DNA from 3 places in the Williamwhitmania taraxaci genome. Region 1 is predicted to be linked to each of the others. Evidence: riboswitches for the same ligand, from Rfam matches in the RefSeq annotation. Region 1 holds a riboswitch; each other region holds the start of a gene.
The links. A riboswitch is a leader RNA that binds a small molecule or an ion and turns the genes downstream of it on or off. The one in region 1 is predicted to bind cobalamin.

Region 1 (5,931 bases):
CCGAAAAGGTGACGCGGCAGGTAGAGTTTCGCTTTCGTGGTGGAGAAGAGCGCTGCACCGGCTACGAAATTCACATGGGGCGCACCACCGGTAGCCCTCAATCGGTAAATACGCTGGCCGATGGCACGGTCGATGGCTGCTGGCTCTCCAACGGCTGCTACGGAACTTACATGCATGGCATCTTCGACAATCGTTCGGTAGTCGATGCGCTCGTTGCACCTTTTACTAACCAAAAATCGGCGGCTCAATCTTACGCTTGCTTCAAGGAACAGGAGTATGATAAGCTGGCCGACCATTTTCGCCGGAATTTGGATATGGAGAGGGTGTATGAGACAATGAGACAATGAGACAATGCGGCAATGTGCCAATGAGACAATGCGGCAATGTGCCAATGAGACAATGCGGCAATGTGCCAATGCGGCAATGAGACAATGCGGCAATGCGGCAATGCGGCAATGTGCCAATGTGCCAATGTGCCAATGCGGCAATGTGCCAATGAAAAAAATAACCACGGAGGCACAGAGAACACAGAGCAAATTAATTCAGCGTCTTTTCACCCTTCACCCTTTTTACCCTTTACCCTTTAACTTTTAACCCTTTACCTTTTCACCCTTCACCTTTACCTTTTCACCTTTAACCTTCTTATGCTCTACGGTCACGGCGACGATATTTATTCCTCTAAGCGCGAAGTTGCAGCCAACTTCAGCACCAACGTTTGGTGGGGAACTCCCTACCAGCTGCTTTGGAATCATCTCTCCACGCAATTACCATTGCTTGCATCCTATCCGCACCCTTCGGCTGCCGACTTGGGCAATGTGCTGGCCAATCAGGCAGGTATCGATGGCAATAGAGTAGTAGTAACCAACGGAGCCACCGAAGCATTCTACCTTATTGCCCGCTGCTTTAGCCGACGGAGAGCCGCAATTGTGGTTCCCACCTTTATGGAGTACGAAGATGCTTGCCGGCTCAACGATGTTGATGTTTCATTCATTTCACGCGCAAGTTTCTTTGAAGGAAAGCTTGGCGATGCTAACCTTGTTTGGCTCTGCAACCCCAACAATCCAACTGGCGAGGTTTCTAGCGCCGAAGCTATTCTGGAAATAATTGGACGCTTTCCTCAAATCACCTTCGTGGTCGATCAAGCCTACGCCGCCTTTTGCGCCGAGCCACCCATTCACCCGAAAGAAGCCAACTGTTTTCCCAACCTTATACTGGTGGAGTCGCTCACCAAGTGCTACGGCATTCCCGGCATTCGTCTGGGTTACCTTATTGCCGATAAAGTGCAGTGCGAGGCCATTCAGGCGCAGCGCATGCCCTGGAGCGTGAATGCCTTGGCCATTGAGGCAGGAAAGTTTATTGCTGCCAATAGGGAATCGTTTGAAGTTCCGCTTGGCGAGCTCTTCGCGTTGCGCAACAAGCTTATGAATGATATTGCGATGGTCGATGGCTTTGAGGTTTTGCCAACCGCAGCCAGCTTTTTTCTGGTAAAGATTAATCGAGAGGGATTAAATGCCCCTCAGTTGAAGGATATGCTGCTGAGTGAGCACGGCATACTGGTGCGCGATGCCTCCAACTTTCGGGGAATCGCCGATACCAACCATATCCGCATTGCCACCCGAAGCAGCTTCGAGAATAGTTTGCTTGTGAATGCACTTAAAGAGTTATAGCTTATGCTAAATGATATTCCATTGCCGATTATTGCGCTCCTGCCGCTTGCCATCGGTTATATGCTCGATTTAATGCTTGGCGACCCCGAGCGATGGCCGCATGTGGTGAGGCTATTTGGTAATGCAATTGCCTTTGGGGAGCAAAAGTTGAACCGTGGAGCGTTCCAGTTTACTAAAGGTGCTGTTATGACTGTTCTGCTCATTGCTATTACCTACCTCTTTTTCTTTGTGGCCGATAAGCTGTTGTGCAACTATCCCATTGTCTGGCTTGCATGGAGCAGCCTATTCTGCTTTTGGGGTCTCGGCAACAAGAATCTTATTGATGAAGGGCGTGGTGTATGGAGGGCTTTAGCCCTTGGGCTCGATGCAGGGCGAAAACAGCTAAGCCGAATAGTGGGGCGAAACACCGAAACGCTTTCGGCCAAGAAGGTAAAGCTGGCAGTGCTCGAAACCCTCTCCGAGAACCTTAGCGATGGGGTAGTAGCACCCATCTTCTTCTTCGCCTTGGGTGGTGTTCCAGCCATGATGGCCTACAAAATGGTAAATACGCTCGATAGCATGGTAGGATATCGAAACCCTCGCTACGAACTGTTTGGTAAGTGTGCTGCTCGCCTCGACGATATTGCAAATTTTATCCCTGCACGCATTACGGCGCTGCTTATGGTGCTCGTTTCGCTTAGTGGGAGAGGACTTCGTTTTATTTTTATGTATGGTCACGCACATAAGAGCCCAAACTCCGGCTATCCCGAGGCAGCCTTGGCAGGTATTCTCAACATCCGGTTTGGTGGCACATCCACCAAGGGCGGCGAAGTAGTAGAAAAGCCATTTATCGGCAAAGTCGATCGAGAACCTAACGATGCTGACTTTACCCGTGCAGCTTGGATTAATCATGCAGTGGCTTTTCTTGCAGTAGTGGTAGTTGTAGGATGTAGTTTTTTAGGAGTTACGGGATTCATCTAACTTCTATTTTGGCCGTAAAATATTACGGCCCTACAACATTCTTCTTTTAATTCTTTAACTTCTATGACTTCTCTATCTCCTCTTACTTTTTTTAACTTCCTCTAACTTCATTTATTTCTTTAACTTCATTTATTTCTTTAACTTCATTTATTTCTTTAACTTCATTTATTTCTTTAACTCCTGATTAACTTTAGTATAACTCCCGATTAACTTCTTTTTTTTTAACCACAGAGAGCACAGAGAAAACACCCACAGAGAACCACAGAGAAAAGTATGAGGCAGTTTCCTTTAACTTCGTATAACTTCATCCTATTTTTTGACTTCTTTGACTTCTGTAACTTCTTTAACTCCATCTAACTTCCTCTAACTCCCTTTTCCAAAAATGCCTCGCATAATAATCACCGGTGGACCCGGCACAGGAAAGAGCAGCTTACTTGCAGCGCTGGAGCAGAAGGGATATCCCTGCTTTCCAGAAGTATCGCGCATCATTATTGCCGAGCAGCAAGCAACAGGTGGCAATCTGTTTCCATGGGGAAATATATCGGCTTTTTCCAAAGAGTGCTACGTCCGAATGCAAGCGCAGCTGGCGGATTCGTTCACCGATATCTCCTTTTTCGACAGAGGAATTCCCGATATTATTGCCTATTTGCGCCGTTACGGAAGCGCTATTCCTGCTGTGTATTTTCAAGCCAAGGAGCATTACTCCTCCACTGTTTTGGTTTGCCCTCCGTGGCCCGAGATATTTTGTAACGATCACCAACGGCCCGAGAGTTTTGACGAGACCTGCTTGTTGAACCATCACCTTTGTGAAACATATACTGCTATGGGCTTTTCCATCCTGGAAATACCTAAAGTCGGCATTGCCGAAAGGGTGGATTGGGTGCTGAAAACTATCCGTAATACGCTTTGAAATATTGCTGCGTTTTATCAGGTTTGCGCCTTCATAATTCAGTGTTCAATTCCACGCATCGACAAATAAATTCTCATAGAATTGCAACAGTCTATGTCTTATCGCAGAGGCACCACTCAGCGACGCTGTTAGGGTGAATGCCACCATTTTTGAATTTGGAGCACCTCACGATATTGCTTTTTTCGAATCCCGATTAAGTGGTAAGGCCCATTACGTGATAGTTGCCTATGCCGATGAGTTCCCGGTGGGGTATATGATTGCCTACGATAGGGATTCCGATGGATCATTCTACTGCTGGATGGCCGGAGTTACTCCGGAGTATCGAAGGAGTGGAATAGTTAGTATGTTGATGTCGGAGTTGGAACGGGTTGCCGCATCAAAGGGGTATAAGTGGGTAACCATAAAAACAAGGAACAACCACCGTCAGATGCTATCCTTTCTGGTAAAGGCTGGCTTTAACTTTACTGCGGTCGTGGAGCGTCCCGCCACAAAGGACAACCGAGTTTTGTTGGAGAAGCGAATTTCAAGATAGCGGGATAGGCAAAATATACTATGCTAATACCTTTGTTTTGCGTTTAGGAAATGGCTTTCGCTTCTAGCTATTAAATGATTTTTGCCCTATGATGGTGCCATGCCTACAATATCAATCCAATTTTCATTTGTATACGCCGGTTTCTATCGCTTCTTTGAATCCTTTAACTTCTTCTAACTTCAGCATAACTTCCTTCTTTGTTAATATCCGGTGAAAACTTCTTTGTTCAATTTCTTTTGAGAAACCTTTAAAATTAGTTCCTTTGCACCAGCTTTGGTTACCACTAATGTTGGTATTAAAAAGGGAACCTCGTGTAAATCGAGGGCTGTACCCGCAGCTGTAAGCTTCATAAGGTCTTGAATAATTGCCACTGTTCCGCCCATCGGAATGGGAAGGTTTTCAAGATGAAGCGAGCCAGAAGACCTGCCTAAGCATTATTACTTTCGGGAACAAAAGTGTGCTATGAAAATAACTTTTCTAGGTAGGAGATATATCCTACTCTTTGCAGCAGTGCTGCTTTTTGCCGGTTGCCATTCAAACCAATCCAAGCCTAAGCAAGGTCGTGAGGTATCTTTGCGCTATGCCAAACTCTTCCGTATTTGGGAATACGATGGCTATAAGATTGCCGAAGTTCGGAATCCTTGGGACACTACCCAGCTGCTTAAGCGATACATTCTGGCAGCAAATCCTAATTCCTTAACCGATAGCCTGAAATCGGTGGCTATAAGCGTACCTGTTCAGACTTTGGCCTGTGTTTTTAGCACCCATGTGTGCTTAGCCAATCGGTTGAACGTGGTGAATAGGATTACAGCCGTAAGCGAGCTGAAGTATATCAATAATAAAGCCATTCGAGCACAGGTTGCTGCGGGAAAAACCCTCGAAATGGGTCCGTCCCACAGCATCAACATGGATATTCTGCTAAAGGTTAATCCTAATGTGCTATTTGTATCTCCCTTCAAGGATAATAAGTATGGCGCAGTAGAGGCCTCAGGGATTCCGTTGGCTATCGATTGCAGCTACATGGAGGAGCATCCGCTTGCAAGGGCTGAGTGGCTTAAGTTTATGGCTCTGTTTGTGGGAAAAGAGGCCGAGGCCAACACGATATTTGATACCATTGCTCACCGCTACGAAAGGCTTGCTGCCATAAGCCGAACCGTAGCGGTGAAAGCAACGGTATTCTCGGGAAAACCGTTTAAGGAGATTTGGTATATGCCAAGCGGGCAAAGCTATGCCGCCCGTTTTATGTCCGATGCAGGTCTTTCCTACCTATGGGCCGATGTGAAGGAGTCTGGCTCACAACCCCTCGACTTTGAATCGGTGTATGCCAAAGCCGCCAAAGCCGATCTCTGGCTGATGCACGAGAATTACCAAGGAAAGTTTAACTACGCTAGATTGGCCGAGGAGAATCCTTGCTTTGCCGACTTTGCCGCATTCAAGAAGCATCGAATCATCTTCTGCAACACCTACGATAACGACTACTACGAGGAGGGGCTCCTCGAACCTGACGTTATCCTAGCCGATATCCTCTCCTTGGCTCATCCCGAACTGAAGTTGAATCATACGCCTAAGTATTACCATTGGATGGAGCAGTAGGGAGAAGTGTGAAAAGTGAAAAGTGAATGGAGGGTAAGTGAATGGAGGGTAAGTGAATGGAGGGTAAGTGGAGGATTGAAAGTAGGATGCGCTGTTGATGCGTTCTAAGCCCTGAAAGGGCGATATATAATAGCCGTTGGTGGCATCGTATTGGGTCGATTTATCGAACTAATGCTATGCAAGCCCACGGTGAAGAGAAATCGAACAATTGGCGGCGCGAACCGCAGCTGAATAGAATAAAAGGCCATGTTGCGCCGCCTTAGCCTGCA
Region 2 (5,931 bases), on a different contig from region 1:
GCTTGGCACCTCCGTCGATTGCACTCTCGCTGCCATAGAGTGTGCAGATACGGTTATTGCTGTCATTAATCCCAATGTGCCCCGCGCATTTGGTGATGCCATGATCCCTATGGACATGATCGACATCTTCTGTGAGGATAATTCTCCGCTTATTGAGGCTGCCCCTGCCGATCCCGATCCTATTGAATTGGCCATTGGAGCTTACGTTGCCGGCTTGGTGGATGATGGCGCAACCCTGCAAATGGGGATTGGTGCAATTCCTAATGCGGTGCTTGGTATGCTGGGAAACCATAAAAACCTTGGTATTCACACCGAAATGTTTTCCGATGGTCTATTACCATTGGTCGAAAAGGGCGTAGTGAATGGTGCCGAGAAGATGATTGATCGCGGTAAGATTGTATCTACTTTCCTTATGGGTTCAAAGAAGCTTTACGACTTCATCGACGATAATCCAGGTGTGCTAATGATGGATGTGAACTATACCAATAGCGTTGAAATGATCAGCAAGAATCCTAAGGTTACCTCCATTAACTCGGCTCTTCAGGTTGACCTTACCGGTCAGGTTTGTGCCGATTCTCTTGGAACGGTATTCTATTCGGGTGTTGGTGGTCAGATTGACTTCCTTCGCGGTGCGTCATGCTCACGCGGTGGTAAGCCAATTATTGCTATGCCTTCGGTAACCAATAAGGGGTTATCGAAAATTGCTCCGGTGCTTAATCTAGGTGCTGGTGTGGTTACTACTCGTGCCAACATGCATTGGTTTGTTACCGAGTATGGCGCAATTAACCTTTATGGCAAGAGTCTGCAAGAGCGGGCCCGCCTTATTATCAGCATTTCACACCCCGATCATAGGGAGGCTTTGGATAAGGCTGCATTTGAGCGCTTTGGTCCTCACTTCCACTACATAGGTTAGTCCAACGGAATATTATATAAAAGAAACGCCGAGCATTTTGCTCGGCGTTTCTTTTTTAGCGTTACTTAGAAGTGTATGATTCGTCTCGATAATGCGGCCAAATACTTTTCATCTATGGCGTGTCTTTTAACGTTTAACGATTCACCCGAATAGCCCTCTGTATTCCAGCTGTTTTCTGAAGTTTGCTCAATAGGTTTCCGAGTTGGTTTGTGTGTTCAATGAGCACTTTAAGTATGCCAACAAAACTATTTCCCTTGGATTCTATGGAAATAGCGCGCATGTTGAGTTTCATCTCCTTCGAGACAATCTCCGAGATCCTATTAACGATCCCTAGCTCGTCGTAGCCCACAATTTTAATGGTTACTTGAAAAGCTCCCGATTCTGTTTGCTCGCGCCATTTGGCCTTCATAATGCGGTATCCGTACTTATCTCTAAGCCTATCGGCGTTGGGGCAGGTGTTTCGGTGAATCTTAATTCCTTCACCAATGGTAACAAATCCAAATACCTCATCACCAGGAATTGGGTTACAGCATTTGGCCAGGCGATAGTCTACATTATCCAATCGCTCATCAATGATAAGGTAATCATCAAATTTAGTAACTCTGTGCTCAACAACTCGCTTTTGAGGTTCGGCTTGTTCTGGTTGCTTGTCACCCAGCAGTACAAGCTTAATATCCGAAAGCTCAATTTTTTCATGAAAGATGGATGAATAGAGAACTGTTGCATCCTTAAGTTTATAGTGTTTAATGAGCAACGAGACGGTGGTATCGTCCAAAGTCATTTTCCAGTTTTTCAGACGACGAGCGAGCATCTCCTTGCCAAGATCTGCAACCTGCATCTCATTCTCCTTGAGGCTCTGCTTGATCTTTGATTTTGCCTTGGAGGTTACAACAAAGTTTAGCCAATCCTTTTTAGGTTTCTGATTCTTAGAGGTAATGATCTCTACCAGGTCTCCGTTTTTGAGTTCCTCTCGGATCGTTGCATTCTTTTGGTTAACCTTGGCCCCCATACAGTGGTATCCCACTTGGCTGTGAATATCAAAGGCAAAATCGAGCACCGTGGCGCCAACCGGGAGTTTCTTTAAGTCGCCGGTAGGGGTAAAGATGAAAATCTCTTGGCTGTGTAGGTTTAGCTTAAAGGAGTTCACCATCTCCTCGGGCGAGATGTCGGGAGTCTCGATAATATCGCGAATTTGCGAAAGCCATTCATCGATACCAGCCTCCTGCCTAATGCCCTTATATCGCCAGTGAGCCGCTAGGCCACGCTCGGCAATCTCATCCATGCGTTTGGAGCGGATTTGCACCTCCACCCAACGGCCATCGGGGCCTACAACGGTGGTGTGCAGCGATTCATAGCCTGTAGACTTTGGCACTGAAACCCAATCGCGCAATCGGCTGGGGTTGGGAATATACTTATCGGTAACCGTGGAATACACTCTCCAACATTCGGTCTTCTCTTTATCCTTTGGTGTATCTAGGATAATGCGAATGGCAAATACGTCATAAATCTTTTCGAAAGGAACATTTTGTTTCTGTATCTTCTTCCAAATGGAATATACCGATTTTGTTCGTCCTTTTATTTCGAAGTTGAGACCCTGAAGGTTCAGCTTCTCTTCGATAGGTTCCATGAACTCCCGAATAAACTTATTACGGGCTACTGTAGTGTTTCGAAGTTTCTTTATTATGCTCTTGTAAGCCTCGTTTTCGGTAAACTTCATGGAGAGGTCTTCCATCTCACTCTTCACCTTGTAGAGACCTAGTTTATGGGCTAATGGGGCGTAGAGGTTAAACGTCTCTCTTGCTTTTGATGCCTGTTGTTCTTTTGTAAAGTGATTAAGCGACCGCATAATTTCAAGTCTGTCGGCCAGCTTAATCAGGATTACACGTATATCTTCCGAAATGGAGATGATCAGGTTTCGGTAATTCTCGCTTTGGTCGGCATCCTTTGAATGGTTAATCTCAGCAATACGGTTCAATCCGGCAACAATGGCCGAAACATCTTTGCCGAATCGTTGCTCTATCTCGGCTAGGGTAAGCCCACCGAACCGTGTGGTGTCGTGAAGGAGCGCTGCAATCACTGATGTGGCCCCAAGACCAATCTCCTCAAGCACAATTCGAGCTACGGCCACAGGGTGAAATAGGTATGGCTCACCCGACGATCGACGCATATCCTTGTGGACCTCCGCTGCCAATTTGTAGGCCTCCTTTATGCGCTGAATGTCCTTATTGTCAAGGATATGCATGCCGGATTTAAGCAGTGCTTTAAATCGGTAAATAACCTGTTTGTGCTCTCTGGGTCTTTCTTCGGGCGTCATTAGTTTTGCAAGTGAGATATAGGCAAAGATAAAATCTTCAACAAAACAATTGGCTTTTTGATTGGAAAAAGATAACAGTTTGGGCAATAAGGGAAAGTGATTTATGCTGAAGAATATGTGCTATAACGATTTCGGAACCAATAAAATATTTTACTTTTGTCGCAGTTTTGGTTCTCCGCCATTGGCGGAGCGAAGAGGGAATCGGGTGTAAATCCTGAACAGTTTCCGCTGCTGTAAACTCCATCAAAACCTTTTGCTATCAAAAAAAGCCACTGTCGAGCTAGTTTCAAGACGGGAAGGCCAGCAAAGGGGGAGTAAGTCAGAAGACCTGCCAATAACATTTCGCATTTATAGCTTTCGGATAAAGGGCTCAGTGTAATTCGTTTACATTCTCTTGCTTTTTCTTTTTATTCCGCAGGTTATAGATGATTGAATCTTAAACGATTTTAATCATTTGTAACGCATGTTGTTGAGTATTTTTCTTGTTGGAGTCTTAGCTCTCCCCAGCGATATCCCTCCTGTGACAAGCACAATTGAGGATACCATCACCCTTAAAGAAGTGGTGATTAGCTCCAAGTTGAAGCGCTTTTCTGCTGGTCTCTCCGTAAAAATAATTTCGCCCATAGATATTAAGCAAAGCCGGAGCTTGCTCCTTTCCGATATGCTTGCCAGTCAGCCCGGCCTTGTGGTAAATAGTTATGGTCCTGGAGCCACTTCTTCTATTTCTCTTCGGGGTTTGAATGCCTCGCATACCGCTGTGCTTTGGAATGGTGTTAACCTTCAAAGTAGCATGAATTCCGGCGTTAACTTTGGCAATATCCCTACTTTCTTTGTCGATCAAATTGCCGTGCAGCAAGGTGGCAACGGCGCACTCTTTGGCAGTGGTGCCATAGGCGGCGTAATCCACCTCGATAACCAGCTGGCCTTTGGCAATGGAAATAGCGGAGAGCTATTTCAGTCGGTGGGCAGCTACGGGTTGTCGTATTCCGCTATTAAGCATACCTATGGTGGCGAAAAGTTTGCCATTTCATCGCGGCTATTTTACAGTGAGGCTCAAAACAACTACGAGTTTAGGAACACAACTAAAATGGGTAAGCCCATTGTGAACCAGACCAATGCCAACTATCGTAAGGCAGGCATCATGGAAACCGCCTCATTCCTCGTTTCGCCAGCCGACAGGCTTGTTGTGGCGCTTTGGGCGCAGGATGGTTATAACGCTTATCCAGCTATGATGAGCACGGCATCGAGCAATCAGAATGATTACAGCAGCTTTTTTCGGGCAACATCGCAATGGCGCGCCAATAGAACGAGCTATGATTTTAATATTAAGGCTGCTCTCTTCAACGATTGGCAGGCTTACCGGAATATTCCGGTGGAGCGATCGAATCACCACTCAACCAACGGACAGGTGGAAGGAGAGTTCATCTATCGAATGTCGCAGAGCCACGTGCTTGAAGCAGGTATAAATACGGCCTATGAGCGCGTTCGTTCTACCAATTATTCTGAACCTAAGGAACGGTTAAGACCAGCAGCCACGCTGGGTTATCGGTTTAGAACTGAGGATGGCGGTATCGAAGCCTTTGCAGGTGCGCGCGAGGAGATAATTGATGGAGAGTCTACACCCATTACCTGGTCGGTTGGTGGTCAGTTTCGGTTAATGACTGGGCTATACATGCGTGCAAATGTCTCTAGAAATTACAGGGTGCCCTCTTTCAACGACCTTTACTGGGGAAATGGTTGGGGGAATCCAAACCTTAAGCCTGAAAATGGTTTAGGAGAAGAAGTTGGACTCGATTACGTTTACACTGGAAATGGAAATCTTATATCAATAAAGATTAGTGCTTTCAATAATAATGTAGACAACTGGATTATTTGGCTTCCTAATTCTTCTGGAACTTGGAGACCTCAAAACTACAACGAAGTTTGGTCTAGAGGTGTAGAGAGTTCGTTAACCTTAAAGAAGCGCTTGGAAAGGTTCACTATTGGAGCCGATTTGTCGGGTGCTATTACCTACACCACCAACGAAAAAGATGCTATTCAAGCAACGGAAGGAAAGCAACTGCCCTATGTGCCAAAGTATAAGTATGGTTTTTCAGCATTTATTGATTTTGATTGGCTTCGCCTAAAGTATACTCAAGGCTACACCGGTAGGCGCTATGACGTTGCCGACCACTCTAGCCAGATAAATCCATTTTCGATTGCTTCCCTTTCGGTAGAGACAAACTATAAACTAAACAGTTATGAAATACGTGGATTTGCACGCATTGATAACTTGTGGAACGAGGAGTATGTGGTAATGCAGAACTATGGAATGCCAATGCGTACCTATCAGTTGGGAATTGTCCTCTCTTTTGGAAAATAATTAACCTAAATAACAACAGACTATGAAAATTAGAAACATTTTTTCGATTGCGCTGGTTGGTGCATCGCTACTCTTTTCTGCATGTGAAAAGGATGAGTCGTCGGGTCCCAAGTTGCCTTTCGACTTAACCCAAGGAATGATAATAACTAACGAGGGAAACTTTGGTAGCGCAAATGCCTCCATCTCGATTTACCATGCCGCAGGCGATTCTATCACTTCGGATGTTTTCTTCAAGGCAAATAATCGTGTGCTTGGTGATGCCCTTCAGAGTATGACATTCACTACTAACAATGCATACTTTGTTCTTAACGGTTCCAGCAAAATTGAGGTTGTAGAGAAATC
Region 3 (5,931 bases), on a different contig from region 1:
TATACTACAGGGGTGTCTTCATTTCCAGTAAGCGCAGCAAACACCCACTTCAATGGAATAGATACCGATCCTAGACTCAGATTTAGCGCCGTAAGAACAAAAATCCCAAGAATTAGGAGTAGTGCTAATCTTCCTGTTTTCATGGCTTCTCTTGCTTCAATATATCAAAATACACGGGATTATAGCCCTCCATCAATTCGGGGTGAAACGCTTTTAAGAGATCCGACAGCAGAACATCCGGTCTGAGCAGCCCCTCGTCGTAGTAGGCGGTGTTATTGGTATTGCAGAAGACCACCTTACGGGCCTTAAAGGCATCAAAGTCGGCATAAGATGCATACTCATCCTTCATAGTTTGATAGGAATACACCCCTTGGTAATTCTCTAATACAACCCAAAAATCGGCATGAACCGCTTGCTTATACACCGTTTCGAAGTCGAAGGGAATAGGTCCTTGGCTTTTCCGATCGGCATATAGATAGCGTGCTCCCGCATCGGCAAAGAGCTGTGCCATATAGCTATTTCCCGGCGACACATACCATATACCTTGGTAAGGTTTACTTGCAAACACGGTAGGAAGCAAGGTAGCCTCCTTTGCTTTCGCCACCAACGCTTTGTAACGGACTTCAATCTCGGAGAAATTCTTATTGGCCTCTTGCTCCTTGCCAAAAAAGAGAGCCATAAACTTGACCCATTCGGCTCGGCCCAACGGGTGTGTCTCCAAGTAGGCCGAAACGATTCCGAGGGGAACACCAGAAGCCTCAACCGGACCATACTTATTATCCTTAAAGGGAGAGACGAAGAAAATATCGGGAGAAATCTTTATTAACTGTTCGAGGTTCACTGCCATCGCTGGGCCAATCTCGGACACAAACCCTTTCTCGATTCGCGAAAGCATATATTTATTTGTAATATACTGCTTCTCCGAAACGCCAACAATGGCATCGAGAAGTCCAAGTTGCTCGGCATAGCATATCTCAGTAGCAAATGCGCAAGCCATACGTTTGAGTGGAACATCGATAACCTCCCCATCAACTGGAACGTTAGTTGACGCAGCATCCTTGGGAACGAGGTAGTATCGTTTCAGTAGAACGGCGGTATCCCAAGGGTTTATCAAATCGATTCGTGTAACATCATGGCTTTTGAACACTCTAAAAAGACGAGCATATTTAAGCGGGACTTCAACGAAACCAGAGTCGGTATTTGAATTGGAATTACCCCCACAGGAGGTTAAAATCGAAGATAGCAGCAGGACGATAGCCCCAATCAAAAAGAGTTGTTTTTTCATTATTCACCTTTATTCCCGAAAGTATTAAAACAATGGCAGGTCTTCTGGCTCGTCTCTCCTAGTGTGTCTTCCCATTATCGATTTACCGAAACAGTGACGTAATACAATAGGCATTTGAGACTTACAGCTGCGGGTACAGCCCCCGAATTTAACGGGATTCCCTATTATAACCTTGCGGTTACCAATGCACTGCAAAGGAACGCTTTTTTTGTGACTGAGAAAATATTTAACAGACACAATTATCCTAACCATAAGAATAGTTGCACAAGTAATTTAATAGAAATTGCAATTAACCCTTATACCTTAAAGAATTGGGTTAGTTCATTGAGGTTGTCGGCTTGTTTGGATAGATTTTCGGCAGTAGCGGCTATCTCTTCCGAAGAGGAAGCATTTTGTTGGGCTACCTGATCGAATTGGTTTACCGACTTGCTTACCTCGTCGGCTCCCACCGACAACTCCTTGGCCGAAGCCGATATCTCCTGAACTAAGTTAGCAGTACGCTGAATATTCGGTACAAGGCCCTGAATGATTAAACCAGCCTTTTCGGAAACCTCGGTGCTCTTTCTTGAAAGTTCATTTATTTCGGCCGAAGCGGCTTGGGCGCGTTCGGCAAGTTTTTTAACCTCTTGCGCCACGGCAGCAAAACCACGGCCATGCTCACCTGCCCTAGCTGCCTCAATGGCTGCATTAAGGGCAAGCAAATTAGTTTGACGTGAAATATCCTCCACTACAGAAATTTTATCGGCAATACTGCGCATTACCTCTACTGCTTGCTGCACCGCTTCGCCACTTTCTGTTGCCTGCAATGCGGCTTGAACAGCCATTTTTTCTGTTTGACTGGCATTATCGGAGGCCTGTCGAATATTGGCTTCCATCTGCTCCATGGAAGCAGCAACCTCTTCCGTTCCTGAAGCTTGCTCGCTTGCCCCTTGAGCCATCTGCTCCACGGCCGATTTTAACTCGCCGCCATTTGAGGCCAAGAAGACAGCGGAACTCTTAACCTGCTCAGCAATACCCCTTAACTGATCCACCATTTTCATCAAGGATCGATTCAACATCCCCACTTCATCATTATAGTTATCGTTTAAAACGACTGTCAAGTCGCCTTGGGCAACCTTTTCTACTGATTTTAACGCTTCATTTATTGGTTTGGTAATGCTCCTGCGAATAGCCAGACTGGATGGAATGATGACTAACACAAGAACTAAACCCAGCCCTATTCCAATTCCAATCAAAAGTCGAGATGAAAACGACTGAATGCTCTGTCGAATCTCTTGTCGCGCATCATCCACATTATCGACGTAAACGCCTGTTCCTATCCATGTTTCAGTGCCAGGAATCATCTCCGAGTAACTAATTTTTGCAACATCGCCTTTTCCTGGTTTAGGAAAGACATACTCAACAAATCCGCCACCGCTGGAAGCCTGTCTGAATAGTTCTTTTACAAATAGGATTCCATTTACGTCAGCAGTAGCAGCCAAGTCTTTCCCCACACGCTCTTTCTTTGTAGGAAGAGCAACGTTAACCGTTCCTCTGTAAATGAAAAAGTAGCCCGACTCATCGGCCTCAAATCGAATTTGATCAACCAAGTTTCGGAGCACAGAATCTTGCTTGCTTTGTGAAAGTGCCGGATTAATAGACTTTTGCAACAACAAGGCAACAGAGTGCGTAGCCACCTTAATTTTATCCCGTTGTCCATCAAGCATTCGTGTTTCAGTAGATTGGATTCCAAGATCACGAATGGTATTCATTCCATACCAAAACGCCGAAGAAACGATTAATACGAATATCAGAACCATTGCGAGTAGCATGGCAATTCTAACTGAAATAGGATAGTTTCTTAGCATAGTATCTGTATTAATAATCCAATCAAATTTAGGACAAAGCAACCGATAATAAAAGGGGCCGGATTAAAACCCGACCCCTTTTTGACGTATGATAGAAACTATTACTTAAATCGCCCAATTATTTCTCTTACCACCTTTACCTTCTCTTCCAGCATCTCTGTTGTTTTTGCTTCGGCAATAAACCTTAGGTATGGTTCGGTGTTCGAAGGTCGGATATTAAACCACCAATCGGCAAACTCTACTCGATAGCCATCGAAATCGAAAAATGCGGTTGGCTGCTCGGTCTTGTCGAAGTATTCCTTAACGGCATCCATTGCCTCTTTTTTGCTCTCGAGGCGGAAGTTTAGTTCGCCGGAGTTTGCATAGGTTTCAATCCCAGCAATTACTTGAGACAGTGATCGGCCCTCACGCTTCATGCGGCTAACCACGTTGAGCACGAGCAAACAGGCCAAGAGACCAGAGTCGGAGAAGAAAAACTCTTTGAAGTAGTAGTGACCAGCCAGCTCGCCGCCGTAAATACCATCAATCTCGCGTAGCTTGTGCGCAGCAAAAGCACGACCTACGCGCCACATCTGCACGTGGGCACCAAAGCGAGCCAGGTATTCAGGAACCGCTTTCGAGGTTCGGATATCAATAAGCACATCGCCCTTCATGCCTCTCTCCTCGAGAAAGTAGTGACCAAGAAGTGCAATTATAAGGTCAGGTGAAATAAAGCGACCATTCTCGTCCACAAACATTACACGGTCGGCATCGCCATCAAAGATCACCCCGATATCGGCCTTTTCTTTTTTGACAAGAGCCTTAAGGTCGACAACATTCTCCTGCACCAATGGATTTGCCTCATGGTTTGGAAATGTGCCATCGAGTTCGTCGTAAATATAGCTTGGAACATCACCTAAAATATCCTTAATCAGGAGGGCAGCCATTCCATTGGAACAGTCGATTGCCATTTTTAGGTTGGAATAGTCCCCAATGTATTTCTTAAGGAATGTCAAATACTCCTCTTTAACGTCGAGCAGGTGAATTTCGCCCTTCTTTGCAGCCACAACCACTGTTCCTGTCTTGATAAGTGTTTCCAACTCGCCAAGTCCAGTATCGTATCCAACTGGCAAAGCGTTTTCACGAGAAACCTTTAATCCGTTATACTCTTTAGGGTTGTGTGATGCGGTAATCTGTACCGAAGCTTTAAAATTGTAGCGAGCGGTAGAATAGTAAACCATTGGAGTAGTCGAAATCCCAATGGAGTACACATCGGCACCGGCATCGGTAATCCCCTTGGTTAGGTATTCATATATTTCAGGAGAGGAGACACGTACGTCACGGCCCACAAGAACCTTATCTACACCAAGTAATCTCGGCAGAAAAAACCCAATTCGATAAACATCGTCCTTGTTAAAGTCGCTGTTGTAAATTCCACGAATATCGTAGGCATGAAATGCACCCATAGCAGTTTTATTTGTTAAAAAAGGGGTGTAAAGATATAATTAATCGTAGAAATCCGACACTCCTACCGGCGAGTTTCTGAAAAAAACAAAAAAAGCATTGCAACCGGAAACTATCAGCATCTTTAGATTCTAAATATTTTAAAGAGACTAAAAAAACAAAACGGTTCGAACAAATACTGTCCGAACCATTGAATAACAATACGTTATAACGCTAACGCTTCGTCGCGGATATCCAGATAAAAGCATTTCTAAATGCCATGGCCCATGGTGTTACCTCATCAAGCTTATGTTCGGAGGGGCAGTATGCCCACTGCCAAGGATAAATGGAACGCTCAAGGTGTGGCATTATGGCTAAATGCCGTCCATCGGGTGAGCCAATTGCTGCTGCACCTGCTGGTGAGCCATTTGGATTTGCAGGATAGCAACAACCGGTATAGGCAATAGGAATAATATAGTTGTCGATTGTATATGGGAAAGAAAATCGACCCTCTCCGTGCGCAATCCAGATACCTAACCGAGAACCAGCAAGCCCTTGCAGCATAATTGAGTTGGACTCCGACACATCTACCGAAAGGAATGCGGACTCAAACTTCCCAGACTCATTGTGGTGCATCTTAGGCTTCTTATCGTCCGAAGGATTTATCAAGCCAAGCTCAACCATGAGCTGACAACCGTTGCAAACGCCAAGACTTAGCGTATCGGGGCGAGCATAGAATTTATCCAAGGCCGCTTTCGCTTTGGGGTTATAGAGAAACGCTCCAGCCCAGCCCTTGGCCGAACCAAGCACGTCGGAGTTGGAGAATCCACCCACAAACACAATCATGGAGACATCCTCAAGATTTTCCCTCCCTGTAATCAGGTCGGTCATATGCACATCCTTCACATCGAACCCTGCAATGTGCAAGCTCCACGCCATTTCGCGATCGCCATTGACGCCCTTTTCGCGAATAATAGCAGCAGTTACCCCGCTCTTAACGCTGCGTTTCAGATCAATTCCCTCCCACAGGGTCTTTCCTGTGAATGTTTTAGGGAATGAAAACTCTAACGAATGAAACTTATAGCTTTTAAATCGATCAAAGGCTAACTCAGGCTTAGTTTGCAGCTTGTCGAGCAAAAACGATGGCCGAAACCAAACATCACGCAGCGTGTCGATATCAAAAACCAATTGCGTAGAGTTCGTTGCGATGGAAAGGCTTCTATTATTGGATGGTGCCCCTAGCTTATAGTGCGTAACGCCATTCGAGGAGAGTAGTTCAACCAAGGCCGCTTCGTTATCGGTTTGAACAACTACAGCAGGCTTTTCGCTAAATAGCAACCTGATTAAATCTTGTTCCGAAAATGCGGTAAGGTCTAC

Region 2: it holds a riboswitch for cobalamin, as region 1 does, so the genes downstream of both, BLS65_RS06590 (TonB-dependent receptor plug domain-containing protein) here and BLS65_RS10510 (ABC transporter substrate-binding protein) in region 1, are expected to answer to the same signal.
Region 3: it holds a riboswitch for cobalamin, as region 1 does, so the genes downstream of both, BLS65_RS15075 (ABC transporter substrate-binding protein) here and BLS65_RS10510 (ABC transporter substrate-binding protein) in region 1, are expected to answer to the same signal.

The regions. Positions count from the first base shown of each region.
Region 1 covers NZ_FMYP01000037.1:1,901-7,831, forward strand. Annotated here, with positions in the region: gene BLS65_RS10485 (cobyric acid synthase) at 1-347, shown strand, start outside; gene BLS65_RS10490 (aminotransferase class I/II-fold pyridoxal phosphate-dependent enzyme) at 645-1,667, shown strand; gene cbiB (adenosylcobinamide-phosphate synthase CbiB) at 1,671-2,627, shown strand; gene BLS65_RS10500 (AAA family ATPase) at 3,010-3,537, shown strand; gene BLS65_RS10505 (GNAT family N-acetyltransferase) at 3,671-4,069, shown strand; cobalamin riboswitch at 4,327-4,514, shown strand; gene BLS65_RS10510 (ABC transporter substrate-binding protein) at 4,532-5,662, shown strand.
Region 2 covers NZ_FMYP01000018.1:35,097-41,027, forward strand. Annotated here, with positions in the region: gene BLS65_RS06580 (acetyl-CoA hydrolase/transferase family protein) at 1-913, shown strand, start outside; gene BLS65_RS06585 (RelA/SpoT family protein) at 1,047-3,227, opposite strand; cobalamin riboswitch at 3,379-3,577, shown strand; gene BLS65_RS06590 (TonB-dependent receptor plug domain-containing protein) at 3,691-5,589, shown strand; gene BLS65_RS06595 (DUF5074 domain-containing protein) at 5,612-5,931, shown strand, end outside.
Region 3 covers NZ_FMYP01000076.1:7,080-13,010, forward strand. Annotated here, with positions in the region: gene BLS65_RS15070 (iron ABC transporter permease) at 1-143, opposite strand, end outside; gene BLS65_RS15075 (ABC transporter substrate-binding protein) at 140-1,285, opposite strand; cobalamin riboswitch at 1,303-1,486, opposite strand; gene BLS65_RS15080 (methyl-accepting chemotaxis protein) at 1,582-3,132, opposite strand; gene BLS65_RS15085 (phosphomannomutase/phosphoglucomutase) at 3,234-4,577, opposite strand; gene purL (phosphoribosylformylglycinamidine synthase) at 4,789-5,931, opposite strand, start outside.